Regions from separate parts of the Gordonia sp. DT218 genome, predicted to be linked through region 2. Evidence: riboswitches for the same ligand, from Rfam matches in the RefSeq annotation. Region 2 holds a riboswitch; each other region holds the start of a gene.
What was found. A riboswitch is a leader RNA that binds a small molecule or an ion and turns the genes downstream of it on or off. The one in region 2 is predicted to bind thiamine pyrophosphate.

Region 1 (10,361 bases), on a different contig from region 2:
GTCCCTCCTGGTGGTGAATCTGGACACGCCGATCCTGAACGATCGGCGGGTGCGCGAGGCAGTGCTTCGCGGCGTCGACCGGAACACGCTGGCACGCATCCGATTCACCGGGCTCAACTACACCGAGCCGCTGCCCGGATCGCTGCAGATGTACTCGTTCCAGCCCGGCTACGAGGACAACGTCAAGGGCGTGGTCGACTACGACCCCGACCGTGCGCGCAGGCTCCTCGACGACGCCGGCTGGCGGGTCGGAGATGACGACGACGGCATCCGGATGAAAGACGGCCGGCGGCTGTCGTTGTCGCTGCCGATCTTGTCCGATTCGCCGGCGATCCAGAACCTGGGTCGCGCCTTTCAGGCCATCCTCAAGCAGATCGGCGTGGACGTGGTGATCGCCCAGCGACCGTCCTCGGATTTCTCGAAGGTCGTCGTGAACAAGGAATTCGACCTGTTCCTGATGGGATTCTCGTCCAGTGATCCGTTCGGGATGGCCTACCTCTGCCAGACGTGGTGCGAGGGATCGCAGCTGAACAAGGCCGGCGCCGGATCACCGGAGCTCGATGCCGAGATCGCCCGGGTGGCACAGATCCCGGAGCCGATGGCCCAGATCTCCGCCGGCAACAAGGTGGAACGGCAGGCGTTCGCGCAGTACTCCGATCTACCGCTGTTCAACGGTCCGGCGATGATCGCGGTCAAGGAGAACCTCGCCAATTACGGTGCGGGGCAGTTCTACATCGGCCCGGTGGAGGACGTGGGCTGGCAAAAGTAGCCCGCCCTGCCGACCCCCACCCCCGCCAACCCCCACCCGAATCCCGCCGACAGCAACCAGTTTCTCGCCGACAGCAACCCATATCCCGTCGACAGCAACGCGAATCTCGTCGAGAGCAACACCCCAGGGCGCCGACGACGATACTCAGACCGCGTGGGCGCGCTTCGGGCCGCGCCGGGGGAAGCCGGGGAACGTTGCTCTCGACGAGATTCGCGTTGCCGTCGGCAGGATCGAGGTTGCTGTCGGCGGAATTGAGGTTGCTGTCGGCGGGATATGGGTTGCTGTCGACGGGACGGGACGGGACGGGACGGGGTGCGGGTATCAGGGGGCGGTGACCCGCCACAGCGGGTTCACCGGACCGTGCCCGGCGCCGAGTGGGTAGGCGGATTCGAGCCCGCGGGTGACCCATCGCTTGGCGAACGACACGGCGTCGGGGACCGAATAGCCGTGGGCGAGCGCGCTCGCGATGGCGGCGGCCAGGGTGTCGCCCGCCCCGTGGTCGTGGGTCGTGGCGATCCTCGGGTGGACGAACTCGTGGAACTCGTCGCCGTCGAACAGAAGGTCGGGACTGTGGTCGGACGATCGCAGATGTCCGCCCTTCACCAGAGCCCAGAGCGCGCCGAGATCATGCAGGGCGTGGGCCGCCGCGCGCTGGGACGTCGCGTCGACCACGTCGATCCCGGTGATCAGGCGGACCTCGTCGAGGTTCGGGGTGACCACCGTCGCCAGGGGAATCAGCCTGGTGCGCAACGTGTCCAGGGCCTCGGTGGCCAGCAGTGCGTCGCCGTGCATCGACGCACACACCGGATCGACGACGAGGGGAACTCCGCGGTCGCGTCCGATGCCGAGGTCGATGCACGCGTCGGCCACCGCCTCGATGATCGGCGCCGACGCGAGCATGCCCGTCTTGGCCGCCCCGACCCCGATGTCGGTGACCACGCTGTGTATCTGCGCGGCGACCGTCTCCGGTTCGATCTCCTGAAATCCCTGGACGCCCAACGAATTCTGCACAGTCACCGCGGTCACCGCCACGCACGCGTGCAGGCCGAGCAGCGCGAAGGTGCGCATGTCGGCCTGGATGCCGGCACCGCCGCCCGAGTCCGACCCCGCGATCGTCAGGACGCGGGCCGGCGTGACACCCGGTGCGGCGGTCGGCAGTCCGAGGTCGTCGCTCATCTGGCGGGGGAACCGCCGGTCGTCGCCTCAAGCGGGAGGTAGACGTGCTTTCCCGCCTCGACGAATTCCGCCGACTTCGCGGCCATCTCCTCGGCGATCTTGCGGTCGATGTCCTCGGCCGTCACGAGCCCGTTCTCCTCGGCATAGGTGCGGACGTCCGCGGAGATCCGCATCGAGCAGAATTTCGGTCCGCACATGGAGCAGAAATGAGCCGTCTTGGCCGGCTCGGCGGGCATCGTCTCGTCGTGGTACTCGCGGGCGGTGTCCGGGTCGAGCGCGAGGTTGAACTGATCTGTCCAACGGAACTCGAAGCGCGCCTTGGACAATGCATCGTCACGTTCCTGCGCGCCGGGGTGGCCCTTGGCGAGGTCGGCGGAGTGGGCGGCGATCTTGTAGGTGATCACTCCGACCTTGACGTCGTCGCGGTTCGGCAGTCCCAGATGCTCCTTCGGCGTGACGTAACACAGCATCGCGGTACCCGCCTGGGCGATGAGTGCTGCGCCGATCGCCGAGGTGATGTGGTCGTAGGCGGGCGCGATGTCGGTCGCCAGCGGTCCGAGGGTGTAGAACGGCGCCTCCTCGCAGAGTTCCTCCTCGAGCCGGACGTTCTCCGCGATCTTGTGCATCGGGACATGGCCCGGGCCTTCGATCATCACCTGCACACCATGCGATTTCGCGATCTTCGTCAGTTCGCCGAGCGTCCGGAGTTCGGCGAACTGCGCCTCGTCGTTCGCGTCGGCGATCGATCCCGGCCGCAGACCGTCGCCCAGTGAGAACGTGATGTCGTAGCGGCGGAAGATCTCGCACAGCTCGTCGTAGTGGGTGTACAGGAACGATTCCTCGTGGTGCGCGAGACACCAGGCCGCCATGATCGATCCGCCGCGCGAGACGATGCCGGTGACGCGGCGAGCCGTCAGCGGCACATAGCGCAGCAGGACACCCGCGTGCACCGTCATGTAGTCGACGCCCTGTTCGGCTTGCTCGATCACGGTGTCGCGGTAGATCTCCCACGTCAGCTTGGTGGGGTCGCCGTTGACCTTCTCGAGGGCCTGATAGATCGGTACGGTGCCCACCGGGACCGGTGAGTTCCGCAGGATCCACTCGCGGGTGATGTGGATGTCCTTGCCGGTGGACAGGTCCATGATCGTGTCGGCGCCCCAGCGTGAGGCCCACACCATCTTCTCGACCTCCTCGGCGATCGAGCTGGTGACCGCGGAGTTGCCGATGTTGGCGTTCACCTTCACCGCGAACGCCTTGCCGATGATCATCGGCTCGGACTCCGGGTGACGATGGTTGGCCGGGATGACGGCCCGTCCGACGGCGACCTCGCTGCGGACGAGTTCCTCGTCGACGCCCTCGCGAGCGGCGATGTAGCGCATCTCGTCGGTGACGATGCCGGCACGTGCCCACGCGAGCTGGGTCGACGCGCCGTCGATCGCGTCCGGACGGTGCCAGGAATCCCTGGTGGGCGCCAGACCGCGCTCGACGTCGATCGTCGCGGTCGCGTCCGTGTATGGGCCGGACGTGTCGTAGACGTCGAGGTGTTCACCGTTGGTGAGTTCGATGCGTCGTTGGGGAATCCGCAGGTGATCGAGTTCGTGGTAGTGCTTGTGGCTGCCCTCGATCGGACCGGTGGTCACGACGGATTCAGATACGGGTGTTCCCATGATGGCTCCCTACGCCGGCATTATCCGGACAGGTTCGGGCGGTCGGCGACCGCCTGTCGCCATCTCAGCCCCCGGTGATCGTGGGAGCCCCCGCGTTGTGCAATTGTGCGGCCGATCGGCCTATCCGACACCCTACGTGCCGAACGACCTCGGCGACCAGTGCACCCGTACCGCGCGATACTTACCCACGCGAAAGCCTGTGCCGGTTTCCTGATACCTACGGGATCGTAGGGTATGGTTTGTGACCGGGATCACAGATGGTCCCAGGTCCGCTGGTGGGAAGGGGAGTCCTGTCATCGGGTCATCTCCCGATGCGCCGGAGGGCTCATGCAACGGAAACATCGATCTCGGCCACCGCAATCTGCGCAGGCGATCCTGCAGCAGATTTCGCAGGTCGTGCACAACCCGGTCCGCGAGCGGTTCGAGCTGTGGGTGGCCGGCGACCTCGTCGGCGTCCTCGGGTACAGCACCGACTGCGTGGACGGCAAGCGGACGATCACCATCCTGCACACCGTTCTCTACGACGAATACACCGGTCACGGACTCGGCACACGTCTGATGCGCGGTGCCGTCGACTACGTCCGCGGCCAAGGCGCCCGACTTCGGCCGGTGTGCTCGTTCACCAAGAGCTATCTCGACGCACATCCCGGGCTGGTGCCGCTCGCGCCGGCATGATCCTCCGCGGGAAGGAAGTTGGACAGTTAGCGTAGGCTACCCTGAGAGCGAATGCCTGTTCTCCGAGGAGGGGTCGTCCAGATGGCGGAAATGACGAAGTCGAAATCGCGCGGCTGGCAGGGGGCCGTCCTCAAACTGTTCGGTGCCGACGACTACGAGCTCACGGTCACGAGCAACGAGAGGATCACCGACGAGTACATCCGACTGGGGTTCACCGGCGGCGGCCTGCTCACCGACCGTCCGGTCCATCCGACCATGTGGGTCCGGATCTGGTTCGAGAACAAGCACGGCAAGCTGCATCAGCGCGCCTATACCCTGGTCGACCCGGAGCCGGCGACCGATTCGTTCTACCTCGAGTTCGCGATGCACGACGGCGCGGCGACCCGGTGGGCCGAGGCCGCGGAGCCCGGGGAGACGATCTCGTCGACCTTCATGGGGTCCAAGTTCGCCATCCCGGAGCCCGCGCCGGCCGGCTGGCTGATCGCCGGGGACACGGCCGCGCTGCCCGCGATCAACTCGCTGCTCGACGCGATCTCGGTGTCGGCGAATCCGTCGACCCCGGCCACCGTCTGGTTCGAGTACGCGCACGAGTCCGACAAGTCGCTGCCGTTGCGGCTTCGCGACCAGGACACCGTCAACTGGATCAAACGGGACCGCGGTGGAGACGCCCTCATCGAGGCCGTTCGCGATGCGGCGTTCGACGCGACAGGCCATTTCGGCTGGGTCGCCCTGGACATGAAGGCCACCCGGGCGGTGTCGGCCTCGTTCAAGAACGACTACAAACTCGGCAAGGCGGGTGTGAAGGCGCAGGCGTACTGGCGAGCGGGCGCGCCCGAATCCTGAGCGAATGAACGGTCGTCGGGCCGCTACCAACCGAATGTGCTCGGGCGCTCCACAAACCGGGCCACAAATCGGGCCATCAGTGGTGTCGCCTCACCGTTGTCGAGTTACGAGACGCGGTGGTTGTCTGACGTCGTGGGGGTCATCGGTGAGTCCTCATGTCGGTTGAGATTGTCTGCGGTGGATGTTCGGCCGGACCGGAATGGTCATCGTGGCCCGGGCGCTGCGCATGGAAGGTGTCCCACAGCCGCGTCAATTCGCCTCCCGCACGGATGAGTGTGTCCGGAGGGCCGTGTTCGGTGATGACGCCTTCGGAGATGATCGCGACGGAATCCGCGGTGAGCGCCTGGGAGAGTCGATGTGCGATCACCAATGTCGTGCGTCCCGCGGTTGCCGCCAACGCCGCCCGATCGAGGTCGGCGGCCTGGTCGCTGTCGGCCTCTGCCGTCGCCTCGTCCAGGATCGCGATCTCGGGGTCGGCGAGCACCAGACGGGCCAGCGCGACCTGTTGCGCTCGAGCCTCGCCGAGGCGGAACCCGCCCTCGCCGACCACGGTGTCGATCCCCGATGGCAATGACCGCACCCACCCGTCGGCACCGACGATGGCCAACGCCTCGAAGGCTTCCGCGCGGGTGGCGGCCGGCGCTGCCAGACGGAGATCGTCGATGAGCGGTCCGGCAAACACGTGTACCTCTTGGCTGATGGTGAAGACCTGTGCGGCAGCCGGTTTGAGTATCTCTCCGTGGTCGCACGCGAGGGTGCCGTCGATCAGGCCGCCGACCGTCGACTTGCCGGCGCCGCTGGCGCCGACCAGCGCGAGTCGATGGCCCCGGGGAATGTCGAGGTCGAGACCACGGAGAATCGCATGATCCGGTGTATAGCCGAAGTGGATGTCGCGCAGTGTCAATCCCGCCTGGCTGACCGGTGAGACCGGTGTGTCGACGTCGGAATCCTCATCGGGTGCCGACGACTTCGTCTCGACGACACCGACCAGTCGGGTGAGACCGGCGCCTGCCAGCTGCAACTCCGCGGAACTGTAGAGGATCATCCCGATCGGGTTGAACAGGCGATGGAAGAGCAGAGCGGCGGCGGTCGTCGCACCGACCGTGACGGCGTCCGTCGACACGAGCCAGAAGCCGATCGAGAGAATCGCTGCCAGACCGACGAACTCGGCTCTGTTCACCCGGCCGACCAGGCGGGTGAACAGGGTGAACACCGAGACCGCGAGGTCCCGGGTGCGCAGCGAGGCCTCCTCGATACGGTCGAGCTCACGGTCCTGCAGGCCGTAGGCAAGGACGGTGTCGCGACTGGTCGCCGACTCGACGACGGCTTGTGCGCGTTCGGCCGCGGCGGCGCGTTCCGCGGCGTAAACGGGTGCCGAACGGGGGACGTACCACCGCAGGGCCGCGACGTAGAACGGGATGGCGCTGAAACCGGCGAGGCCCAGCCGCCAATCGAGTCCGGCCATCGCGATCACGCTGACCACGGTGAGAGCTGCCGCGGTCACGACCGTCGGCACTACCGTGGTGACCGCGCGATTGATGACGGTCACGTCGTTGTTCACCCGCGAGAGCACATCGCCGCGGCCGGCCACCTCGATGGTCGCGCGCGGAAGGTGAAGGGCCGCATCCACTGCCTCGGCGCGTAGATCGGCGATCACGTCGGCCCCGAGGCGTGCCACCGCATACATGGTCGCACCGGCGGCCAGCCCACCGACGACGGCTGCGCACGCGGCGAGCAGTGCGACCGGGATCAACGATCCCGCGGTCGCTTGGCTGCTCACCCGATCCACCAGAATCCCGAGTGCGAGTACGGGAATCACTGCACAGATGGCGGTCACCGCGCAGAGCATCGCGACGGTCGCGGTCAGCATTGGCCTGGCCCGCACGGCCTTGAGCAGCCAGCGCGACGTCTCCGCTCGATCGGCGACCCGCAACGCCGTCATGAAGCGGGCTCCGTGGCACCCGAGGGGAGCGTGACCACACGATCGGCCACCCTGAGCCATGCGGGACTGTTGGTGATCACGGTCGTCGTCCGGGTCGCCCCGCGACCGTGTCGACGCCGGTACACCGCTTCGGCGATGACGCGCTCGGTCATGGCGTCGACCGCGGTCGTCGGATCGTGGAGGACGAGAGTGCGCGGGTCCCGGATGAGGGCGCGCACCAGCGCGAGTCGCTGTCGCTGCCCTCCGGACAGTGACAGTCCGCGATCCGAGACGGGGGTGTCGAGAGCCTCGACGCCGCCGCCGCCCAGGATGTCCAGGCTTCCGAGGGCCTCCAGGAGTTCGACGACCGCGGCCCGGGGCGGCGCACTGCGTCGGTCGACGACCAGATTCGACCAGATCGTTCCGGTGAACAGATCGACCGAGTGTGGTTCGACCAGCAGATCGGGTCGGGCGACGGAACCGATCTGGCTCGCGTATGCCCGAGCGGTCGCGGAATCCGGGGCCCGGACGGCCACGAACTCTCCCTGGTGGGGCGGAGCGGTTGTCGAGTCGCGGTCGGTACGGACGATGGTGTCGTCGGCGGATCGGTGTCGGGCGGTCAGCGTCGAGATGCGTTCGGCCGAGGCGCGAGCCGTCGCGACGCGGCCCGGCAGCATCGCGGCGATCGCCAGCGGCTCGGTCAGGAACTGGGCCAGGCCGAGGACGGTGATGAGTGCGCCGACGGTGATCTGGTCGGTCAACGCGAACCACCCCGCCAATGCAGCGACCCCGACCGCGATCAGACCGGTCACGCCGGTGGCGGCACCGAAGAACGCGCCGTGACCGATGGCCGCGCGCCGCATCGCGAGTCGGGTGCGGCCGTCGGCCTCCCGATAACGGTCGGACGCGATGTCGAGCGCGCCGATGCCGCGCAGCGTGCGCATCCCGGTCACGAGATCGGCCGCGAGTGCGGTGGAACGGCCGATGTGATGCTGCTGCGCGCCGATGAGGCGGGTTGTGAACGGGGACAGGAGCTGTACCAGAGAGAGGATGAGAGGTACCGCGATCAGGACGGTGATGCCGAGAGTGCTGTCGATGCCGATGAGCACTGCGGCGCAGGCGATCAGCGCCACGACGGCCGATCCCGCCTGGGGGACGTAGCGGAGCAGGTTGCCGGTCTCGTCGGCGTCGGAGTTGGAGATGCTCAACATCTCGCCGTCGCGTAGATCCGGTGACGTGACCGGGGTGTCCTCGATGATGGTTGCCGCACATCGCATCCGGAGTCGGTGTGCCTCGCCCTGTGCCGCGGTCATGGCGATCCGGGCCCCATACCGGTACGCGACGGTCAGGACGAGGAAGACCAGGGCCAGCACCGCCAACCACCGCACGAGGGATGCCGCGTCGGCATGGCCGAGCGCCCGATCGACCGCCACCCCGATGAGGACGGGGACCGACACCTCACAGAGCTGATGCAGCGACAGGAGTGCGGTCGAGGCGATCAGTGAGCGCCTGTTGTCCCGCATCGAACCACGCAACACGCGGGCGCCGTCGGGTATCCGGCCGCGGCGGTCCATGGAGACCAGTTCGACGTCGCTCATGGCGTCGCACGACCGTTCCCGCGCGCCGGCCGGGGACGCTGTAGATACGCTTCGACCGCAGGTCCGATGGCGTGCATCGCGGCGTGGGAGCACATCTCCCAGTGCGTGCACCGGACCCGGAGGTCGTCGACGTGCCCGGTGATGGGGCCCATCCAGCTCGACTTCGCGGTCGAGTCGGCGGTGCCGTCCGGATCGGCCGCCACGAACAACGCATCCCCGTCGTACACGGGCGGCACATGCCTGCGGAGAAGCCTGTCCGTGTGCGCGGCCGCATCGATCAGGTAGTACACGACCTCGGGTTGCAGACCTGGCGGCATGTCCTCCACCTCCGCCAGCAGATCATCCACCGATGCCCGTGTCACGGGTGCGTGGTGGTCCCTGATCGCCGCGATCGGGTGATCTTCGAGGCCGAGTGCACTGACCAGGTCTGTCAGTCGCATCGCGTCGTCCCGGTCGGGCAGAGCCGCCGGCAGGACGCTGTCCAACAAGGTCAGCGACCCGACGACGCCCCCGGCGGCCGCGATCCGGGCGGCGATCGAATGAGCGATCACACCGCCCAGTGACCAGCCCAGCAAGTGGACGGGACCGTGCGGCGCCACGTTTCGGATCTCCCGGAGATAGCGGTCCGCCAGGTCGTCGGTCGTGTCGTACGAGAGCACCGAGTCGTCATCGACCACTCCCGGGATCTGTAGGCCGTACACGGGTCGGTCGGCGTCCAGGTGGCGGAGCAATCCGGCGTAACCCCACGACAATCCGATGGCGGGATGAACACAGAACAGCGGGGCGCCGGAGCCGAACGGTCGGATCGGTAGCAGGACGCCCAGCGCAGCATCGTCCGCCACGGGATCTGGATCGTCGAGGCTGCGGGCGAGTGCGCGGGGAGTCGGTTCGTCGAGCACCGCAGCGATCGGCAACAGAGAACCTGTCCGGTCACGAAGTCGGGCAACCATGGCGAATGCGGATATCGATGTGCCGCCCAGCAGGAAGAAGTCGTCGTCGACACCGACGCGTTCGATGCCCAGCTGGTGCGCGAACTCCTCGGTGACCACGTGCTCGGTCGGCGTCGACGGCGGGGCATACGCGGTCGTGGAGGCGAACTCCGGATCGGGTAGGGCCCGCTCGTCGACCTTGCCCGACGGTGTCGTGGGGATCGCGTCGAGGACCACGATCGTCGACGGCACCAGGTGCCGCGGCAGGGTCCGCGCGACCTCGTCGAGGATCTCCCGGGATTGTGGCGCCACGACGTCGGGGTGCGAGGAGTCGTGTCCGACAATGTATCCGACAAGCACGGTATGGCCTTGCGGGCCAGGCTTGCCGACCGCCACGGCCTGCCGAACCGCCGGACTCCGGAGCAGCGCCGCCTCGATCTCGCCCAGTTCGATCCGATGACCACGGATCTTGACCTGTCGGTCGGCGCGGCCGAGATAGCGGATCGAGTCGTCGTCGGCGAGCGACACCAGGTCGCCGGTTCGATACATCCGATCACCGGGTGTACCGAACGGGTTCGCGACGAACCGGTCGGCGGTCAGCGCCGGCCGGGCGTGATAGCCCCGGGCGATGGCCGGGCCGGCGACGTAGAGCTCGCCCACCACCCCGCGCGCGACCGGTCGGAGCGCCGGATCGAGGACGACCATCTCGAAGCCCCGGACCGGACGGCCGATCGGGACCGCGCCGGTCGGCGTGACCGTTTCGGGTTCCAGCGAGGCCACGGT
Region 2 (10,361 bases):
CTGCGGGGTTGAAGACCACCAGTCTGAGATCGGCGTCGTACAGATCATCGGACTCGGTGGTGGAGCCTGCGGCCAGTGACGGCCCATCGCCGAAAACGCTATCGAGGTCGAGCTGTGGACGACGCCCGTTGCGCAGACTCGCGGTGACCTCGTCCGGGTTGCGTGGGTTCACCGGTTCACCGCGCCCGAGCGTGGAGATGGTCGAGTCGCGGTCGGTGCGGGCGGTGAGGTCATGGTCGATGAACTGACCGAAATAGGTGAAGACGGCCGGGATGCCCGAGTCGTTCGGGTTGGCAACCACGTCGGTGGCCATCGCGTCGCCGAGCTGTTTGAGCGCAGCCAGGGTCTCGGGGGAATTGGGCAGCAGCCGCGACGACGAGTGGGCGGCGTCGGGGAACATGTAGCCGAACGGTGTGGTGAACAGTAGTTCGTCCTGTGTGGCCACCTCCCCGGTGTGACTGAATTTCGTGAACATGGTCGGGTCCTCACGGTGGTGGTCCAGTGGATGTCAGCAACGCTATGGGCGGTAGAAGCCCTGGTCGCGCGTAGTTGACTACCCGAAAGTTCACCGAGGTGTGCGGGCCGCGACGTCGCGCAGGAAACTCTGCCGCCCGGTCGTCCGTTCGGTACATGAAGGACCTGGCGACGGGCGCCGGGTCGAATGCTGAGAACGAGGGACAGATGCACTTCAATGGCCTGAAGACGGCGGCCCTGATGGGGCTGATGTCGGCGATCATCGTCGGGATCGGGGCGCTTTTCCGCAGCCCGACCATCTTGCTGCTGGCGGTGCTGGCGGCGATCGGCATGAATGCCTACGTCTATTTCAACTCCGCGAAGCTGGCGCTGCGGTCGATGCACGCGCAGCCGGTCACCGAGGTCGAGGCGCCGGTGCTGTACCGGATCGTCCGCGAGCTCGCGACGACGGCCCGCCAGCCGATGCCGGCGCTCTACATCAGCCCGACGGAATCGCCGAACGCGTTCGCCACCGGCCGTAATCCCAAGAACGCCGCGGTGTGCTGCACCGCGGGCATCATGCGTCTGCTCGACGAGCGGGAACTGCGCGCGGTGCTCGGCCACGAGCTGTCGCACGTCTACAACCGCGACATCCTGATCTCGTCGGTGGCCGGTGCGATGGCGTCGGTCATCACCGGCCTGGCGAACTTCGCGTTCTTCTTCGGCGGCGGTAACCGTGACGGGAACGGCCCCGGCATCCTGGGCGTGCTGATGATCAGCCTGTTGGGACCGCTGGCAGCCTCGCTGATCAAGATGTCGGTGTCCCGCTCGCGTGAGTACCAGGCCGACGAGTCGGGCGCGGAACTCACCGGTGACCCGCTGGCGCTGGCCTCGGCATTGGCAAAGATCAGCGGCGGGATCGATCAGGCGCCGCTGCCCCCGGACCCGAAGATCGAGTCGCAGTCGCACATGATGATCGCCAACCCGTTCCGCGGCGGGAACGTCGCGAAGATGTTCTCGTCCCACCCGCCGACACCCGACCGCATCGCACGGTTGCAGGAGATGGCGAGGCGGTCGGGCCGGGGGTAGTGGCGTCGCGTAGCCCTGTTCCTAGTCTTTGACCAACCCGCCGTCGACGACAAGGTTCTGGCCGGTGACCGCCCGCGACCACGGCGACGCGAAAAACAGTACGGCATCGGCGAATTCGTCGGGTGTCGTCACTGTTCGCAGGGGCGTGCCCGCGGCGATGGCGTCGAAGACCGCAGTCGGGGTGGCGGCGCTGGCATCGGTGGTGCGGAGGAGTCCACCGGACACCATGTTCACGGCGATCCCGTCGGGGCCCAGGTCCGCGGAGAGCGTTCGGGTCAGGGCGAGGAGTGCGGCCTTCGCGGCGGTGTAGTCGTGGTAGGGGACGACGGGATTCTGCACCAGGTTGGTGCCGATGTTGACGATGCGGCCGAATCCGGCCGCCCGCATGTCGCCGAGGACCGCCTGCGTGGTGTTGAGCGCGGCCGCGACGCTTCCCCGGAACTGGGCGTCGAAGGCCTGCCAATCGATGGTGTCGGGCTTGGCGCGGTCGTCGCCGTTGAATGAGAAGTCGGCCAGCGCATTGTTGACCACGGTGCAGACCGGCGCGCCGAAATGTTCCCGAGCCCGTGCGACGAGGTCGAACACCGCGTCACGGTCGGTCACATCGGCGCCCAGAGCCACCGCCCGCCCGGCGCCGCCGAGTTCATCGACGAGTGCGGCCGCGGCCGACGCGCTGCGGTGAAAATTGATGACCAGCCGGGCTCCTTGTGCGGCAAAAGCTTTGGTGATCGCGGCGCCGAGGCCCCGGGCGCCGCCGGTGACCAGGACGATCTGCTCGGAGACTGCAGGAGCGAGCGCATTCATGTGGACATCCCTTCGCCAGTGCTAACTGGACAGGTTCGGCGGGTGTGGTCTCAGCCGCCGGCGCGGCACCCCGTGTCGTGTTTCATCAGATCATGCGCCCGCGCGAGCACACGACTCAGGCACACACGTCTAGGGTTGGACACAGGCAGGCGCCCAATCGGGCTCTGCACATCGGGCGGGCGGAAGCAGGAGACCGATGAGCAACAGGGGTCCAGACGGTATCCGGATGTCGGAGTACCCCCATCCGTCGCACCTGATCCTGCACCTGAGTGACACGCATCTGGTCGGCGATGCCGGCCCGCTGTACGGCGCCGTCGACAGCGAGGTGACACTGCGGCAGATCCTCGCCGAAGTCGAGGCTTCACACGTGCGCCCCAATGCGCTGCTGTTCACCGGCGACCTCGCCGATCGGGGAGAGGTCGCGGCTTACCGGAAGTTGCGGTCGATAGTCGACGAAGTCGCAGAATCCATTGGTGCGCAGGTCATCTGGTCCATCGGAAACCACGACGATCGAGCGCATTTCCGGTCGGAACTTCTCGACGAGGCACCTTCGGCGGCACCGATCGATCGTGTCTACGACATCGACGGTCTCCGTGTCGTCGCTCTCGACACCTCGGTGCCGGGGAGCCATCATGGCGAAATCGCCGAGGATCAATTGGAGTGGCTTGCGGCCGAACTCTCGGTGCCCGCGCCACACGGCACCATCCTGGCCATGCACCATCCGCCGGTCCCGTGTGTACTCGACCTCGCGGTACTGGTGGAGTTGCGCGACCAGCACCGGCTCGCCGACATTCTGAGGGGCAGCGACGTGCGCTCCATCCTCGCCGGCCACCTGCACTACTCGACCACCGCGATGTTTGCCGGTATTCCCGTCTCGGTCGCGTCGGCCACCTGCTACACACAGGATCTCACCGGTCCGGCGGGGGCCTTACGTGGCCGCAACGGAGCCCAGGGCTTCAATCTGGTGCACGTTTATCCGGAAACCGTCGTCCACTCAGTGGCCCCGGTCGGCGACTACGACACGGTCGGTGAATATGTGAGCCCGGCGGAGACCGAGCGGCGACTGATCGAGGCGGGGGTCCGCATACCCGGCCCCGAGGCAGCCGCTCAGACGGCTTCCCAGGGTGCCGGGATCGGGAAGTAGTTCTGCAAGAAGTGGGTGACCTTGATGGTGCGCACGTCCAGGTCGACGTCGGGTGTGCTGCCATCGTTGAGGCAGAAGAAGTCCATCGACCGCTTCGTCAGGAGTGAATCCATCTGTCGTAGGCCGGATTTCGCTGTGGTGTCGACGTATTTGACCTTGGCCGAGCGCTGCACCACCGCGCGGCCGCTCATGAGCGCGTAATAGTGATAGAGCGAGTTGGTGACCGAGATGTTGGTCTCCGCCCGAAAGGTGCTGGCCGCGGTGGCCGCGAACTCGGCCGGGAACTTTGCCTCCATCTCCGCCATCACGCTCTTGCGCAGCGGCGTCGCCGCATGCTCGAGATGGCGGGTGGTGACCAGGCCGAACCGATCTCTGAGGAGCCCGCGATTCACTCGCGCCGAATTCTCGAATCCGCTGCGTTGATCGTTGTTGGAGCCCAGTCCGATTCGGATCGGTGCCTCGATGAACATGCTCACTCCGCCGGGGGAGAAGAACATCTGCGGGCTCACGGAACGACCGAAGAACATGTCGTCGTTGGAATACAGGAAGTGTTCGGCGAGACCGGGAATGCGGTGCAACTGGGACTCGACAGCCTGCGAATTGTGGGTCGGAAGGACCGACGGATCTGCGAAGAACTCCTCACTGCGCACGAACGTCACCCGCGGATCATCGGCAAGCCATGCAGGTTTCGGCGAGTCGGTGGCGATGAAGATCCTCCGGATCCACGGGGCGTACATGTGCACACTGCGCAGCGCATACCGCAACTCGTCGATCTGACGGAACCGGGCCTCGGAATCGTCACCCTCGCCGACCACATGGCTCTGCATCCTCCTGGCGCGCTGAGCCTGCCATTCCTTCGACGACCCGTCCACCCAGGAGAACACCAGATCGATGTCGAAAGTGATGTCGGAAGCCTGGTGGGCGAACATCTTCTCGAAGGTCGGCCATGTGCGCCCGAACCTCTCGACCTCGCTGCGTACCGCTTCCCGTGAGGAGACCGTTCGTCGCGTCAACGAATTGGCCACGGGCAACAGCAGATCGTCACCTGCCGTCGTCCACAATTCGATCTGCACGCCGGTCGCCGCTCCGAACGTCATGCCGCTGGCGAGGTGGACGCGCGGTCGGAACAGACGGAACACGCGGGCTTTGCGGTGCGTCGACAACGCGCCGTCGGCGACCAGGGCGGGCCGACCCCGTCCCGCACCCACGGTCTTGGCATAGAACGGATGATCCGCGCACGCGGCGGTCAACGCCGACCTGAAGCGCTTGCGCAGCGCCCAGTCGATCGCCAGCACGGGACGCTCATCGTTCCCGCGAACCAGCAGGTAGCCGATCCCGGCGCGGTCGAGGACGTCACGCAGGAAGAGAAGATCCTCGACCATCGCTTCGTGGGGTGTGGTGCTCGTGTTCACCAACGCGAGGCGGCCGTTGAATCGGACCACATCGGGTTCGCGTGGATTGCGCTCGGCGGGGGTCTTCGCACGTACAGCGGTGTGGAGGGACTCCTGCTGGGGTGCACGGAGGACGTCGATCGGGGCGGGGGAATTGCTGATGGTGACCTTCCGGATGCTCGCCGCAACCGCGACATCGTCAGTCTAGTCCCAGGTCAGGGACTGCCCTGCCGGCCCGTCGTCCTACCTGCGGGCAGGCGCGATGCGGTCGAGCACGGCGACCTCGTCGGCGGTCAGTCGGAGGCCGCCGGCCGCGACGTTCTGTTCCAGGTGGGCCGGGTTGCCGGTGCCGGGGATCGCGAGCACATGCGCACCGCGCTGCAGGGTCCACGCCAATCGGACCTGCGCCGGGGTGGCGCCGTGTGCTTCGGCAATGGTCGCGATCTCGGATTCTCCGGTGTCGTCAGGTCCCTCTGGGGAGGCCCAGGTGGAGGTGGCCACGGCGAAGAACGGTACGAATGCGATGCCGTGTTCACGGCATAGCTCGAGCAGGGTGTCGTCGTCGCGGTCGGTGAGGCCGTATCGGTTCTGCACGCTGACCACCGGCGTGATGGTCATCGCCTCGGTCAGTTGGTCGGCCGTGATGTTGGAGATGCCGATGTTGCGCAGCAGGCCCGCGTCGCGCAGCTCGACCAGCGCCTCGAGGTGGTCGGCCAGCGACCCTTCCGTCTTCTCCATGGTGGTGCCCCAGCGCAGGTTGACCACATCGAGCTGGTCGAGGCCCAGCTGACGGATGTTCTCCTCGACTTGGCCGCGCAACTGGTCGGGACGACCCATCGGCTCGAACTCGCCGTCCCTGGACTGACTCGGTCCGACCTTGGTGGTGATCACGAGATGGTCCGGGTAGGGCTGCAAGGCCGTGCTGATCAGTTCGTTTGAGGAGCGCGTCGTAGTGAAGTAGAACGCGGCGGTGTCGATGTGGTTCACGCCGAGCTCGATGGCTCGACGGAGGACGGCGAGCGCGTCGTCGCGGCTCCGGGGTGCTTCCCAGGGCATGCCGCCCAGGCGCATGGCGCCGAGGCCGATGCGGCTGACGGTGCGGTCGCCGAGCTGCCAGGTTCCGGCTGCGTCGGCGGTGGGGATGGTGGCTGTGGATGTCGAATCAGTGGTCATGGAATCCAGCATGGCTCCGCCGCCGACGACGGGGCCGCCGATGGCAACAAGCTGCCACGCCTGCGGAGACGGGCCGGGTCGGCGCACAATATGTGGCATGCACAGCACTGATTCCGTCACCGTCGTGCGTGGCGAGGAGGAACTGCTCCAGCGGACAGCACATCTGTTCGCGTCGGCCGCCGAGGTCGTCTGTGCGGCGAACGATCTGTGGACCTTCGCATGGTCACACGGCGCGGGGGAACTCGCGGACTCGGCGGCGCAGCAACGCAGGCCCGATCAGCGGGTCCGCAAGATCTACCAGGCCGGGACCCTCCTCGATCCGGTGGCGGCACACGAGTTGGCCAAGCGCCGCGACCAGTTCGGCGCGGAGATTCGCGTCACCACCGACGAGATCAACGAGACGATCATTGTGGACCGTCGGCTGGTCATCCTCGCCGGCGATCGGACCGCAGGCGGGCGCAGTTACAGCGTCATCACCCAGGCCGACACCGTGCAGGGGGTGTCGTCGCTGTTCGAGGCCGCCTGGCGATCGGCGACGGACCTCGCCGCCTATGACGCGCGGATCGCGGACATCCGCCGGCTCGCGCCGCAGGTGCTCGACCTGCTCTCCCGAGGCGTCAAGGACGAATCGGCGGCGCGCAGCCTCGGCCTCGGTGTGCGTACCTACCGACGCCGGGTCGCCGACCTGATGTCGTCGCTCGGCGCACAGTCGAGGTTCCAGGCCGGTGTGCGGGCGCGCGAGTTGGGCATCGTGTAGCGGGTGCGGTGATCTCGATACGCGGCTCCTTCGTCGCCGCTACTCGATCGGCGGAAGGGGACGAGGCTCGATCGGCGGGCGGGGACCTCCGCTAGCGGTAGTTCACGAACTGCAACGCGATCCCGAAGTCCTCGCCTTTGAGCAGCGAGATCACGGCCTGCAGATCGTCGCGCTTCTTGCTCGACACCCGGAGCTCCTCGCCCTGGATCTGTGCTTTGACACCCTTGGGGCCCTCGTCGCGGATCTTCTTGGAGATCTTCTTGGCGTGCTCGGAATCGATGCCCTCGACGATCTTGCCGCTGATCTTGAAGGTCTTGCCCGATGCGGCGGGCTCGCCGGCGTCGAACGCCTTGAGCGAGATGTCGCGGCGGATGAGCTTTTCCTTGAAGACGTCGAGGCCGGCCTGCGCGCGCTCCTCGGCGTCCGAGGTGATCACGATGTTCTCTTCGCCGGACCACTCGATCCCGGTGTTGGTGCCGCGGAAGTCGTAGCGCTGCGACAGCTCCTTGGCGGCCTGGTTGAGGGCGTTGTCGACCTCTTGGCGGTCGACCTTGCTCACCACGTCGAACGATGAATCAGCCATGGGTGACACCCTATCGGCCCGGCCGTGCGCTCCTGTGGGGTGCGGTGGTCGAACAACTACTCGAGCCGCCACGAAGGAGGCCGGGTGCGGACCTGGGAGGCCGTGCTGAGCAGCCGGTTTGCGTCGACACCGAGAGTTCGTTGTATTCTTCACGGCGTTGTTCTTACGGCCGATGACCCGGCCCGACGGACGGCACGGCAGGTTGCCCGAGCGGCCAAAGGGAGCGGACTGTAAATCCGTCGCGCAAGCTACATAGGTTCGAATCCTATACCTGCCACGACGTGGTCCACGCTGAACTCCGGCGCTCGCCACCGGTCGCTGACCAGCGATTTGGTGAGCGCCTGGGTTCGTGTGTAACCTCGTTAAGGCTCTCGAACAGCTCACGGGTTCGTTCGGGCACGCCCCCTTAGCTCAGTCGGTAGAGCGTTTCCATGGTAAGGAAAAGGTCAACGGTTCGATTCCGTTAGGGGGCTCGCTGGACCTCCAGTCCACATGGCGGTGTAGCTCAGCTGGTTAGAGCGCACGACTCATAATCGTGAGGTCGAGGGATCGAGTCCCTCCACCGCTACACATCGGTGCCGACCAGCTCGGACCCGACACGCAAAGGGCATGCCGAGCCCGCCACGTACCACCCGAAAGAAGGCAACGAAGTGGCCTCCTCAACAGATGTTCGCCCCAAGATCACCTTGGCGTGCGAGGTGTGCAAGCACCGCAACTACATCACCAAGAAGAACCGTCGCAACGATCCCGATCGCCTCGAGATCAAGAAGTTCTGCCCGAACTGTGGCAAGCATCAGGCGCACAAGGAATCGCGCTGAGCGTTCAGCGGAAAATGGCAATTACGCGGGCTACCTCTGATGAGGTGGCCCGCAGCCATTACCGTGGCAAGGGGACTCCGTCACCGGACCCCCTGAGAGCAGGAACGGCACCACACAACGAGCGGTAGCGATGGGAGTTGCCCTCCACGCGACGCTTACCGCCGTGGACCACGCCCGAACCCCTCGGCAGTCGAGGGACCGTCCACGAGATCCCGACCATCTGCGGATTGGTCGAGCAAAGGAGCGGCATCCGATGTCAGTCAGCGAGGCCGAGGTTCAGGAACGGATCGACGCGTTGAAGAAGGGTGTGAAACTCAGTCCAGAGGAGATCGCTGCCCACACCAGGGAGATGGTGGGCTTCAACTACACGGTCGACGACTACTACGAGGTCGGGCGTGAAGAGGTCCGCAAGCACGCCCGCGCCGTGCAGGACGACCACCCGGTCCACTGGAACGAGAAGGCCGCCCAGGAAATGGGCCATGAGACCCTCATCGCCGCGCCCACGTTCGTGTCGGTGCTCGGGATCATCGCCCAGCGTCGTCTGTTCGAGGACGTCGTCACCGGGTACGACCTGTGGCAGATCATGCAGACCGATCAGCGCCTGGTGTTCCACCAGCCGATCAAGGTGGGCGACCAGCTAGTCTGCGACGTCTCGCTCGACTCATTCCGCCAGATGGCCGGCACCGACGTGATGATCACCAAGAACATCATCTGGAACCAGCGCGAAGAGCCGGTGATGACCACCTGGACCAGCCTGGTGGCCCGTGCCGCGGTGGAGGCCGATCCCGAGGTCCTCGACAAGCTCGAGCACGTGATGATGAAGGTCGACAGCGAGCCGGACATGCCGAACACGGTGCACGGGCCGTTCGACCGCTACGACCTGCCGGATCCGCAGGTGGAACCGAAGCCATACGCCGCGATCAACTTCGACGATCTGACCGTCGGTCAGGAACTGCCGCCCGTCACCAAGACCCTCACCCGCGGCAACCTCGTCAACTACGCGGGCGTGGCCGGCGATCCCAACCCGATCCACTTCTCCGACGAGGTCGCCAAGGTGATCGGCCTGGAGACCTGCGTGGCCCACGGAATGCAGTCGATGGGTCTGGGCGCGAGCTTCATCAGCAGCTTCGTCGGCGACCCGGCAGCGATCTACGAGTACAACGTGCGATTCACCAGCCCGGTCTATGTGCCCGCGGAGGGTTACGCCCAGGTCGACTTCACCGGCAAGATCAAGTCGCTGGACCCGGAGACGCGCCGCGGCGTGATCGCCATGGTCGCCAAGCAGGGTGACCGCAAGATCTTCGGGCGCGCCCAGGCGCACGTTCAGTTCAACTGAGCGGACCCGACCACACATCACCGCAGCGCGGCGCGAGACGGATCATCCGCCTCGCGTCGCGCCGTCGTGTCGGCTGACGGCGCCACGACCCGGCTCCGCACGGTGAACGCGGCGCAACCGATCACCGCGGCACCGCCGATCACCAGCGACACCGTCAGCCGTTCGCCGAGTAGCAGTACCGCCCACGTGACGGTCAGCACCGGCTGGACGAGCTGGATCTGACTGACCGTGGTCATCGGGCCGATCGCCAGCCCCCGGTACCAGGCGAAGAAGCCGAGAAACATGCTCACGGCGCTGAGGTAGGCGAACGCCGCCCACTGGCCGGTCGTGGCGTGCGGCAATCGACCATCGCTCACGATGACCGTGGCGACCAGCATGACCGGCGACGCCAACAGCAGCGCCCAGCAGATCGTCTGCCACGCCCCGAGTTCACGTGACATCAAACCGCCCTGTGCGTAGCCGATCGCCGCGAGCGCGACCGCACCGAGCAGGTAGAGATCGCTGGCGCCCGCGGTGCCGAGAGCGCCGTGTCCGGCGAGGGTGAACGCGCCGGTGGCCACCACACCCAGCGTGGCGCCCACCCAGAACCGACGGCTGGGTCGTTCTCGGGTACGCACCGCCACGACGACCGCGGTGACCGCCGGAAGCACACCGATGACCACCGCCGAGTGTCCGGCCCCGACATCGCGGAGCGCGAGCGACGTGAGGATGGGGAATCCCGCCACCACGCCGATCGACACCGGCAGGAGCCTCATCAGCTGTCTGGTGGTCGGGAGCCGGGCGCGTCCCAGCGCGAGGGCGATCGCGGCCAGG
Region 3 (10,361 bases), 590 kb from region 2:
GGTGGCCCCGCGCGCGGAGCAGACCCGTTTGCCCGCCAGATCTGCCGGGCCGTTGATACCGGAGGTCCGGGTGGAGAGGATGCGCTGGGAGGCAATGTAGTACGGACTGGAGAACGCGACGTCCTGAACGCGGTCACAGGTGATGCTCATGGTCTTCACCACGACGTCGACGCTGTGGTCGACGAGGGCCTGGGTGCGTTCTGCGGAGCTCAGCACGCGGTACTCGATCGTGTTCGGGTCGTCGAAGATCGCCTGGGCTATCGCGCGGGCGATGTCGACATCGAAGCCTTGGATGTCGCCGGTGAGGGGATCGCGGAAACTGAACAGGTTGCTCCCGATGTCGAGTCCGACGATCAGGCGTCCGCGACCGAGGATATCGGCCATGGTGGTGTGCTGGGGCATCTGCGCGGGCACCGGCATCGGACCGGGCCGCAGGCTGGCCGTCGCGTCGCAGGTCTCGGAGGTCGGTGCCGGCTCGCGGGCGGCATCGGTCTCCGCGCCCGGCGGGGTGGGCTGCACACCGAATGCGACCGGTGGCGGCGACGGAGGGGCCGGGAACCGCACGCAGCCCGTGGCGGCGACGCAGACGAACAGCAGGACGACCATCGCGCGCACCCAACCCACGCGGGACCTGCCCATCCCGTCGTCGGGTCGCCTCGCGCGTGTGCCCGGGTACCTCATCGGTACTCCCGGATACGCGGGATGAGGCCGACGATCACGGCCACCCCGGCGAACAGGGTCAGCAGCAGGATGCCGGTACCCGTGTATCCGAGTACCCGCTGCGCGGTGTTGATGTCGTCGCGGAAGGAAAGGCGGGTGGTGGTGATCGTGTCGACCAGCGCCCGATCCAGATCGCCGTAGGCCTTCGCTGTCGAATTGGGGCCATCACCCACGGTCATCGTGCGGGCGCGCGCGAAATTGCCCGAGCTCATCTGCGACCGGACCTGCGCGTCGAGTTCCTTCCAGCGGGCCAGGACGTAGTTGGCGTTGTAGAGCTGTCCCGCCGACACCGCGCTCGAGTCGTCGCGATCCTTGCCCAATTGGTCGAGGGTGCGGCCGATATTCGTGGTCGCGTCCGTGAATGTCCGGTCCAGATCGTCCTGATCGCCGCGTCGCACCAGCGACAGTGTCTCCGCGGACCTGGCCTGCTGCGTCATGATGCGCGCCGACGTGAGGTCGCGGAGGGGATCGGCGCCGTCGATGCGCGCGTTGTTGGTCGCCGCGACCGACATGAGACCCGACGCCAGCAGCCAGACCGTGCCCACGATCACCGCGATGAGGGCGGCGAGCACGCCGATGTTGAAGCGGCGACGGGTACGTCTTCGGAGGTATCGGCTGGTCGCGACGAGCCCGACGATGAGCACGATGAGCGCGGCGTACACGCCCCACGGCGGGACGGTGAGGGTGCTCTGCGGATCGGCGATCGATCGGGAGCGACGTTCGTAGAGTCGTTGGGCGGCGGGCAGGATCTTGTCCTGCATCATCGTCGAGGCCTGACCCAGGTATGAGGAGCCCACCGGGTTGCCGAGCCGGTTGTTGGTGCGCGCGGTCTCGATGAGTCCGCTGTATGCCGGGATGTTGATGGCCAGGGTCCGCAGATCGGCGTTCGACTCCCGCTGTGCGGTGGCGTTCTCGGATTCGGCGAGGTCGTGGGTGGTGCCGGCCGCCGTGATCAGCGACGACGACGCCGTGGCCAGCGCGTCGGAGTAGCGCGTGCGGAGTTCCGGGGATTCCAGTCCGCCCGAGATGAACGCCGAGTTCGCCGCGGCGTCGGCGATCGACAGCGAGCTGTAGAGGACCTGCGAGGCCTCCGCGAGCGGCTCGGTCCGGTCGATCATCTCCTGCAGCGTCTGGGTGCGCTTCTCCAGGGTGTTGGATGCGTACAAGCCGGCGGTCAGACAGGCGAGGGCCAGGATCACCAGGATCAGGACGAGCTTGCCCGGGCTGGTGACCGCATAGTGACGCAGGGTGGTCAACGGCGACTGCGCGCGCTGACGCGCGGCGGCGACCAGATCCCGTCGGTCTGCGAGTACCTGCCGGATCGGTGGGGCGGAAGAAGTGGGCCGGATGGTCCGGCCCGCGCGGGTGAGCGCGGTCCGCATGTGCGAGACGTCGCCGGTCACCTCACGGTCCTTCCGAATTCTCCATGTTTCCGGCGTCGCTTTCCGGTAGTGCCGGGCATGCCGGCGTTGGGCTCACGGTCTCCACCTTGTGTGTCGCACCGGGCAGCGCACACGTTTCAGGTACCGGTTTTTCGGTATCGGCGACGATTCCCTCCCGGTCGGGATCGGTGTTCCTCACCGGTCTCAAGCCTAGTCCTCGTCGCCCTGACCGGCTCGACTTGAGCGGCCGTGTCCCCGGGTCGGTGGGATGCAGATCCGCGATGACTTTCCCTGGCCTGTGTCGCGCAACTCACATACCGTGGAGAGGGTCTGGGTCACCGGACGGGAAACCGACGGCAGGAGGCAGGGTGCGCGGAGACGGCGACGGATGGGTGATCGATCCGGACGGTTCGCGCTACTGGGGGCGTCACGGGGCAGCCGGATTGCTGTTGCGGGCACCACTGCCCGACGGTTCCACGGCGATCCTGTTGCAGCATCGCGCGGTGTGGTCACATCAGGGCGGGACGTGGGGGCTTCCCGGCGGCGCGCGCGATTCGCACGAGAGCGCGATCGACACGGCGGTCCGTGAGGCGCATGAGGAGGCCGGTGTCGGCGGTGACGACCTGCACGTGGTCGCGGCGCTCGTCACCCATCAGGCGCCGAGCGGCTGGACGTACACCACGGTCATCGCGGATATCGACGAGCCGGTGCGCACCGTGGCCAATTTCGAGTCCGCGGAACTGCGCTGGGTTCCCGAGAACGACGTGGCGGAACTGCCTCTGCACCCGGCGTTCGGCAACGCGTGGCCGGGACTGCGAGAGCGCATCAGCGCTCTCGACCCCCAGAGCTGATATCCCCAGAGATGATCGGGTCCCGCAGCCGGTTGGCCCCGGCGATCAGGGCGTTGACGTTGGCCTCGTCGCCGGTGGCGCCGTCGCCGTAGGCCCAGCACTGCCGGTCGTCGGCCTCGCAGAGCAGGAATGTCGTCACCGTGCCGCCGACCTCGCGCTGGTGGAGGCTGAGGATCTGTATCGGCGCTCCGATGTCATGGAGCATGGACGTCATCGCACCGATCGGTCCGGCCGCGCTGGCGTGCAGCGTCATGATCCGGTCGGCAAAAGCGATGGTTGCGCGGCAGGTGACCATGTCCTCTCGTCCGGTCTCGATGCTGAACGAGCCGAGCCGGATGGCGCCGGTGGGTGCGTATTCGTCGGTGAATCCTTGCCACGTCATGTCGGCTGCCTCCTCACGCATGCCTCGGGGCAGGGCGCATCCGAATCGGCGAACGAAGGGGTCGGGTGCGAACGGGGCGGGTGCGTCACACGGACAGGGTTGCTGAGAAAGATGAAGGCTGTGCATCTCGTGTCTACGTTTCGGTCGAAGGAAAGGTGACCGACGAGCAGAGAGCGCAACGACCCCGCAGCGGGGGGTCGGTCGATCAGACCCCGCTGCGGCGGGTTACGAGAATGCTCTTCATGCACAACATGATGCCGACCACGATAGACCCGCCCGCCGGGGCGCGGCAACCGGCTTTCGGTCCACTCCGCCAGCGTCGGGTCTTGCGACTGGCGCAGCACACCCCTTCCTGGTGCGACACCCAGCCGTGGCACACGGTGATCACCCAGGGTGACGGCACCGCACGACTGCGGGAGGCGCTTCTCGCCCACGTGGACACCGACGCCCCGGTCAACACCTTCCGGACCACCCGGGCAGACCTGGACGAGGCGGTGTCGTTCGTCAGCGAGTGAGCGCGGTCCGCAGCTCGTGCGCGGCGTCCTGCGCGTCGTCGGCGGCGGTGATCGCCCGGACGACGACGACGCGACCGGCACCGGCGGCCCGGACCTCGGACAGTCGAACGGCGTCGATGCCACCGATCGCGAACCACGGCTTGGGCGGATCGACGGACGCCGTGGCGTGTACGAGATCGAGTCCTGGTGCGGCCCGGCCCGGTTTGGTCGGAGTCGGCCAGCACGGCCCGACGCAGAAATAGTCGACCGCGTCGTCGACGGCCGCGGCCCGCATCTGTACCTCGTCGTGGGTGGACAGCCCGATGGCGACGTCGGGGCCGGTGATCTGCCGGGCGCGGCCGGCGGGCAGGTCGCCCTGACCCACGTGCAGCACGTCGGCCTCGGCGAGGACGGCCAGATCGGCACGGTCGTTGACCCCGAGCAGCGCGTCGTGCCGGCGCGTCAGGTCGCGGAGCCGGGCGAGGATCTCGAGTTCCTCGCGGGCCTCGAGCGTGCCGAACCGCGCCTCACCGGGCGATCCCTTGTCGCGCAACTGGACGATGTCGACACCACCGGCGAGCGCTGCGGAGACGAACTCGATCAGATCGCCACGTTCGCGCCGGGCGTCGGTGCACAGATACACCCGGGCCGATGACAGGCGGGCGGATCTCGGGCCTCGAGTCGGTGTCACGGAGGCAACGGTAGGCTAGGCGTCACGACACGGGAGCCCGGGGTACGACGGGCTGAGAGTGCGGGCCGAACCTCCGCTGACCGTTTGACCTGATCCGGGTAATGCCGGCGAAGGAAGGATGTCCCCCTTGAGCATCGACCGATCTGCACCGAGCATCGACCGATCTGCACCGACACTTGCCGTCGTCGGCGGCGGTGTCATCGGACTGACGTGCGCGCTCGCCGCGGTCGACGCCGGCCACCGGGTCAGGGTCCACGACGCGGGCACCGCCGATCGCGCGGCCTGGGTGGCCGCCGGCATGCTGGGTTCCCTCGGCGAGGGTCACCCCGGCGAGGACGATCTCCTGGCGCTGTCGTCGGCGTCGGTGCGACGCTGGCCGGATCTGGTGGCCCGTTTACGCGATCCGACGGTGATGGCCGCCACCGAGTCGTTGTTTGTCGCGGCGTCGTCGGCAGATGCCGAGTATCTGTCGAACCTCGCCGAGTTCGTCTGGTCCCGCGCGCCGCGGGCGCACGATGATCTCCGGCGGGTCGATCTCGCCGAGATCCGTCGACGCGAACCGGGACTGAGCTCACGTCTGCACGGCGGATACCTGGCGGTGGGGGAGGGTGCGGTGGACAACCGCAGGCTGCTGGGCCGCCTTCGCGACGCCCTCATCGATGCGGGAGCGCAGTTCGTCGACGAGCGGGTGGCCGATCTCGCCGATGTCGACGCCGACCAGATCCTGGTCGCCGCCGGCCTGGGCACACGCTCGCTGGTCCCCGACGTGGCACTCCACGCGGCAAAGGGTGAGATCCTGCGGCTGCGCGGAACGCGATGGTCGGTGGCCCAGCCCGCCCGGGTGATCCGCGCCCGGATGCATGGACGGCAGGTCTATCTGGTCCCCCGCGACGACGGGATCGTCGTCGGCGCAACCCAATACGAGCCGCTGGACGAGAGCGAGGCGAAGCCCGAGGTGGGCGGCGTGACCGATCTGCTCGCCGACGCCGTCGACTTGATGCCGGGATTGCGGACCTATGAACTCGCCGAGGCGGCCGCGGGCCTGCGGCCGTGCACCGCCGACGGACTGCCGATCATCCGGCGCGTCGACGACCGGGTCGTCGTGGCGACCGGGCACGGGCGCAACGGAATCCTGTTGGCGCCCTACACCGCCGACAAGGTTCTCGAACTGCTGACGGATCGCTGGGTCGCTGCAGGCGGACTCAGCAGCACCACGAAAGGAGCTGAGCCATCATGACGATTGTCGTCAACGGCGAGGCGACCGATCTCGCGCCCGACGCATCGGTCGGGGATCTGGTCGCGAAACTGGGGCTCCCCGAGCGCGGGATCGCGGTCGCGATCGACGGTGAGGTGGTTCCTCGTGGCCGCTGGGACCGGACCCTGCACGACGACGCGAGCGTGGAGATCGTGACGGCGGTGCAGGGTGGATAGCCGGATCGCGGCCGTGGCCGACACCCCGTTGCGGATCGCCGACCGTGAGTTGACATCGCGCTTGATCATGGGCACCGGCGGTGCCACCAATCTCGCTGTGCTGGAACGCGCATTGGTGGCGTCGGGGACCGAGTTGACCACCGTGGCGCTGCGGCGGGTGAGTCCCGAGTCCCGGACCGGGATGGTCGAGCTGCTCCGCCGTCTGGACATCGCGATCCTGCCCAACACGGCCGGCTGCCACACCACTGCCGAGGCGGTGCTGACCGCGCAACTCGCGCGTGAGGCCGTCGAAACGCATTGGGTGAAGCTCGAAGTGGTCGCCGACGAGCGCACCCTGCTGCCCGATGCGGTCGAATTAATCGATGCGGCAAGAGCTCTCGTCGACGACGGGTTCGCCGTGCTGGCCTACACCAACGACGACCCGGTCCTCGCCGCGCGGCTGCAGGACCTCGGGGTGGCCGCCGTCATGCCGCTGGGCTCGCCGATCGGAACCGGCCTGGGGATCGCGAATCCACACAACATCGAGATGATCGTCGAGGCGGCGCAGGTCCCGGTGGTACTCGACGCAGGCATCGGCACCGCCAGCGACGCCGCACTGGCGATGGAGCTCGGTTGTGACGCGGTGCTCCTCGCGTCCGCGGTCACCCGCGCCGACGACCCGGAGCGGATGGCGACCGCGATGCGACATGCCGTGATCGCCGGACGGTACGCCGCCGGCGCGGGCCGGATGCCCAAGCGGTTCTGGGCGCAGGCGTCGTCGCCGGCGCGTGCGTAGCCCGTCGACCGGGCCCGATTCCGCGCCGAGCGTGCACAGATCTGCGTCCATCGTGCACAGAATCGTGTCGAGCGTGCGACTGACCACCATGCGGCGCACGGTCGGCGAGAAGCTGCGAACGATCGGCGAGAAACTGCACCCGATGGACGGGGAGTCAGGCGGATTCGACCCGCCACATCTGCGTCCGCGCGACGCACCTGTCGCGACGCCGGGCCATTGCCTGCCGGCGTGAATCCTGCATGTAGGAGCCGAAGGCCGCCTCGTCGGCGAACTCGATGATCTGGGTTTCCAGCGGATGGCCGGCATCGTCGTCGACGTTGCGTACGCGTGTGAGTACCCGGCCCCGGTGCTCGTCGACCAATCGCAGGACATCGTCCTCGTAGGCGTGCAATTCCGACTCCTGGCCGGTGACTGGCCAGAGCAGCACTGTGAACGTCGCCGGCATGCGTACACCCTATGACGACAGGCGGTGTGGAGTACGCGCGGTCCGCGCGGAGATGTCTATGGTCGAGGTGTGCTGACAGTCGAGAAGCTGACCAAGGACTTCGGGCGGACGCGCGCCGTCGACGATCTGTCCTTCCACGTCCGGCCCGGGGTGGTGACCGGGTTCCTGGGCCCGAACGGGGCAGGAAAATCCACGACGATGCGCATGATGCTCGGATTGGATCGACCGACGTCGGGGACCGCGACCATCAATGGTCGCCCGTATCGCGAGCTCGACCATCCGCTGCGGCAGGTCGGCGCGCTGCTCGACGCCGGGTGGGTGCATCCCAATCGCAGCGCCAGGTCGCATCTGCGGTGGATGGCGGCCTCCAGCAGCATCCCAGCGCGCCGGGTCGACGAGGTGATCGAGATGGTCGGTCTCACGTCGGTGGCCACCAAACGCTCTGGCGGATTCTCGCTCGGCATGAAGCAACGGCTCGGTCTCGCCGGTGCCCTGCTCGGCGACCCGCACACGCTGCTGTTCGACGAGCCGGTCAACGGATTGGATCCGGAGGGCATCGTCTGGATTCGCAACTTCATGCGGCATCTGGCCGGGCAGGGCCGCACCGTCCTGGTGTCGAGCCACCTGCTCACCGAGATGTCGCTGACCGCCGACCATCTCGTGGTGATCGGCCAGGGACGGCTGATCGCCGACTGCTCGGTCGGTGAATTCACCAGCCGGGCCTCGAGCAGCGTGCGGGTCCGCAGCCCTCGACTACCAGACCTGCACCGGGTGCTCGCCGAGGCAGGTCTGAACGTCGTGCCCCTCACCGCATCCGACGGCCGCCCGGCGCTGTCCGTCGCCGAAGTCACCACCGATCAGGTGGGAGATCTCGCGGGGCAGGCCGGGATCGCGTTGCACGAACTGACCGGTACGAGTGCATCCCTGGAAGAGGTCTTCATGTCGATGACCGCGGGCGCGGTCCAGTACCAGGGCGGCGGCCCTCCCGCCCAGCCCGGCAACGACCCTCGAATCCAGGGAGGTCCGCGATGATCGCCGCCATGAACGCCGAACGCATCAAGCTGACGTCCACGCGGTCGCCGTACTGGTGCATCGCCGTGGTCGTCGTGCTCGCGATCGCCGTCGCCGCGCTCACCGGGGCGACCTCGACGGCGCCGCTTGGACCGTCGCCGGGCGAGTCCGCATGGACCGCGCTGATCGGACTGAACGCCTTCGGCGTGCTGGTGCTGATGATCATGGCCGTGCTCGCGGTGACCAGTGAATACCGTTTCGGCACCATCCGGACCACCTTCCAGGCGATCCCGAAACGATCCACCGTCCTGCTCGCCAAGGCCGGTGTGTTCGGTGCGCTCGCCGTGGCGGTCACGCTGGTGCTCGCGGTGGTGGGCATCTTCTTGGTGCGCGGTCTCGCCGGTTCGTCGAGCGGCATCGAGCTCGGCGACCCCGGCGTGGTGCGCCAGATCTGGGGCACCCCCGTGATCGCCGCGCTCTATGTGCTGATCGGACTCGGTGTGGGCGCCATCGTCCGGCACACGGCCGGCGCGATCGTGATCGTGCTGATCTGGAATCTTGCCCTCGAGTCGATCCTGTCCATCCTCCCCAAGGTGGGCGAGCACATCGCGCCGTTCCTGCCGTTCGCCAACGGTTCCCGCTTCCTGAACGAGGGAGCCGGTGACACCCAATACCACTGGAACGTCTACGGATCGCTGATCTACTTCGCCGTCTTCGCGGTCATCATCTTCGTGATCGGGATCGTGATGACCGAGCGCCGTGACGCATAGGGGTCGAATCGCGGTGTTGTCGACCGGGCAATGAGACTAAAATCCCCACATGTCCTCGAACTGGCCTCTGGTCGAGCGCGAGAAAGAGTTCCGCATCATCGAATCCGCGCTGCGCGGTGAGACGGCTGCGTGCGGTGTCGTGCTCACCGGCGATTCGGGGGTCGGCAAGACGACCCTGGCGCGTCACGTCACGGCTGCGCTCGACGGCGGCGTGCGGTGGGTCGCGGGTACCGAGTCGGCCAGGAGCATCCCGCTCGGGGTGTTCGCACACCTGGTGGGACCGGCCACGACCAGCGATCCGGTGACCTATCTGGCTGCGGCGCGCGAATCGCTGCTCGCCGACGGGAACGTCGTGATCGGCGTGGACGACGCCCACCTCCTCGACGAGTTGTCCGCGACGCTGCTGCATCAGCTGGCCATCGATCGCGCGGTGCACATCGTCGCGACGGTCCGCAGTGGCGAGTCGGTGCCGGATGCGGTGACCTCGCTGTGGAAAGACAATCACCTCACACGGATCACGTTGTCGCCGTTCACCAAACAGCAGAGCGTGGAGCTCATCGAGTCGGTGTTGGGCGGACAACTGGAGGGACTCTCGGCCGACCTGATGTGGGAGGCGTCGGGTGGTAACGCGCTGTTCCTCCGGCATCTCGTGGAAGGCGCGCGACAGGCCGACACACTTCGTCAGGTGAACGGTGTGTGGCAGCTGCGGGGACGGGCCGCGATCACCTCGGAACTGGCGTCGCTGTTGGAGAGCCGCATCGAACAGCTCGATGACGCGGTGCTGAATGTGCTGAAGTACCTCGCCCTCTGCGAACCGCTCGACATCGAGATCCTCTCCGAGCTGGCAGGCGAAGAGGCGGTCGAGGAGGCTGAGATCGCCGGCCTGGTCCGCATCTCCCGTGATGGCCGCAGCCTGCAGGTTCGCTACAACCATCCATTGTTCGGCGAGGTCATTCGGCACCGGCTCGGGCTGGCATCGTCACGACGATTGCGTGGGCGTCTGGTCAAGGCCCTCCGCGCGAGGGGTGCGGAGACGCCCACGGAACGCATCCGTCTCGCCGACCTCGCCTTGGAGAGTGACGTCGGCGTCGATGCGGACCTGATGAGCGCGGCCGCGCGCGACGCCCTCGGATTCGCCAACGCCCCGCTCGGTGAGCGGTTCGCACGCGCCGCTGCCGCCGAGGGGAAGGGAGGCGTCGGGGCGGCCGAACCGTTGGCACGGGCGCTGATGTGGCAGGGATACGCGGAAGAGGCGGAAAACGTGCTGGCCGTGTTTCGCCCCGAGGAGCTCAGCGAGTTGGAGCTGGTGCTCTGGGGCGGAATGCGATTCGGCAATCTCTTCTGGGCGCTCGGTGATGCCGAGCGTGCCGATCCGGTGCTGGACATGTTGCGCGAGAAGGTGACCGACC

Region 1: linked by a shared signal. The riboswitch ahead of thiC (phosphomethylpyrimidine synthase ThiC) and the one ahead of ACPXCG_RS14675 (3-oxoacyl-ACP reductase) in region 2 are both predicted to bind thiamine pyrophosphate.
Region 3: linked by a shared signal. The riboswitch ahead of thiO (glycine oxidase ThiO) and the one ahead of ACPXCG_RS14675 (3-oxoacyl-ACP reductase) in region 2 are both predicted to bind thiamine pyrophosphate.

Annotation. Positions count from the first base shown of each region.
Region 1 is NZ_JBNCNS010000001.1:1,418,688-1,429,048, reverse strand. It holds gene ACPXCG_RS06620 (ABC transporter family substrate-binding protein) at 1-769, shown strand, start outside; gene thiD (bifunctional hydroxymethylpyrimidine kinase/phosphomethylpyrimidine kinase) at 1,091-1,945, opposite strand; gene thiC (phosphomethylpyrimidine synthase ThiC) at 1,942-3,612, opposite strand; TPP riboswitch at 3,602-3,716, opposite strand; gene ACPXCG_RS06605 (GNAT family N-acetyltransferase) at 3,940-4,287, shown strand; gene ACPXCG_RS06600 (siderophore-interacting protein) at 4,369-5,130, shown strand; gene ACPXCG_RS06595 (ABC transporter ATP-binding protein) at 5,270-7,072, opposite strand; gene ACPXCG_RS06590 (ABC transporter transmembrane domain-containing protein) at 7,069-8,649, opposite strand; gene ACPXCG_RS06585 (amino acid adenylation domain-containing protein) at 8,646-10,361, opposite strand, start outside.
Region 2 is NZ_JBNCNS010000003.1:685,600-695,960, forward strand. It holds gene ACPXCG_RS14665 (peroxidase family protein) at 1-475, opposite strand, end outside; gene htpX (zinc metalloprotease HtpX) at 682-1,542, shown strand; gene ACPXCG_RS14675 (3-oxoacyl-ACP reductase) at 1,564-2,346, opposite strand; TPP riboswitch at 2,337-2,429, opposite strand; gene ACPXCG_RS14680 (phosphodiesterase) at 2,543-3,490, shown strand; gene ACPXCG_RS14685 (stealth family protein) at 3,454-4,872, opposite strand; gene ACPXCG_RS14690 (oxidoreductase) at 5,125-6,054, opposite strand; gene ACPXCG_RS14695 (hypothetical protein) at 6,152-6,811, shown strand; gene ACPXCG_RS14700 (YajQ family cyclic di-GMP-binding protein) at 6,903-7,394, opposite strand; tRNA gene ACPXCG_RS14705 (tRNA-Tyr) at 7,591-7,671, shown strand; tRNA gene ACPXCG_RS14710 (tRNA-Thr) at 7,795-7,867, shown strand; tRNA gene ACPXCG_RS14715 (tRNA-Met) at 7,889-7,962, shown strand; gene rpmG (50S ribosomal protein L33) at 8,045-8,212, shown strand; gene ACPXCG_RS14725 (fused (3R)-hydroxyacyl-ACP dehydratase subunits HadA/HadB) at 8,466-9,548, shown strand; gene ACPXCG_RS14730 (DMT family transporter) at 9,566-10,361, opposite strand, start outside.
Region 3 is NZ_JBNCNS010000003.1:99,697-110,057, forward strand. It holds gene ACPXCG_RS11940 (glutamate ABC transporter substrate-binding protein) at 1-606, opposite strand, end outside; gene ACPXCG_RS11945 (hypothetical protein) at 678-2,123, opposite strand; gene ACPXCG_RS11950 (NUDIX hydrolase) at 2,471-2,953, shown strand; gene ACPXCG_RS11955 (hypothetical protein) at 2,928-3,335, opposite strand; gene ACPXCG_RS11960 (hypothetical protein) at 3,578-3,850, shown strand; gene thiE (thiamine phosphate synthase) at 3,840-4,520, opposite strand; TPP riboswitch at 4,540-4,654, shown strand; gene thiO (glycine oxidase ThiO) at 4,639-5,757, shown strand; gene thiS (sulfur carrier protein ThiS) at 5,754-5,951, shown strand; gene ACPXCG_RS11980 (thiazole synthase) at 5,944-6,726, shown strand; gene ACPXCG_RS11985 (DUF1330 domain-containing protein) at 6,881-7,171, opposite strand; gene ACPXCG_RS11990 (ABC transporter ATP-binding protein) at 7,241-8,203, shown strand; gene ACPXCG_RS11995 (ABC transporter permease) at 8,200-8,952, shown strand; gene ACPXCG_RS12000 (LuxR C-terminal-related transcriptional regulator) at 9,002-10,361, shown strand, end outside.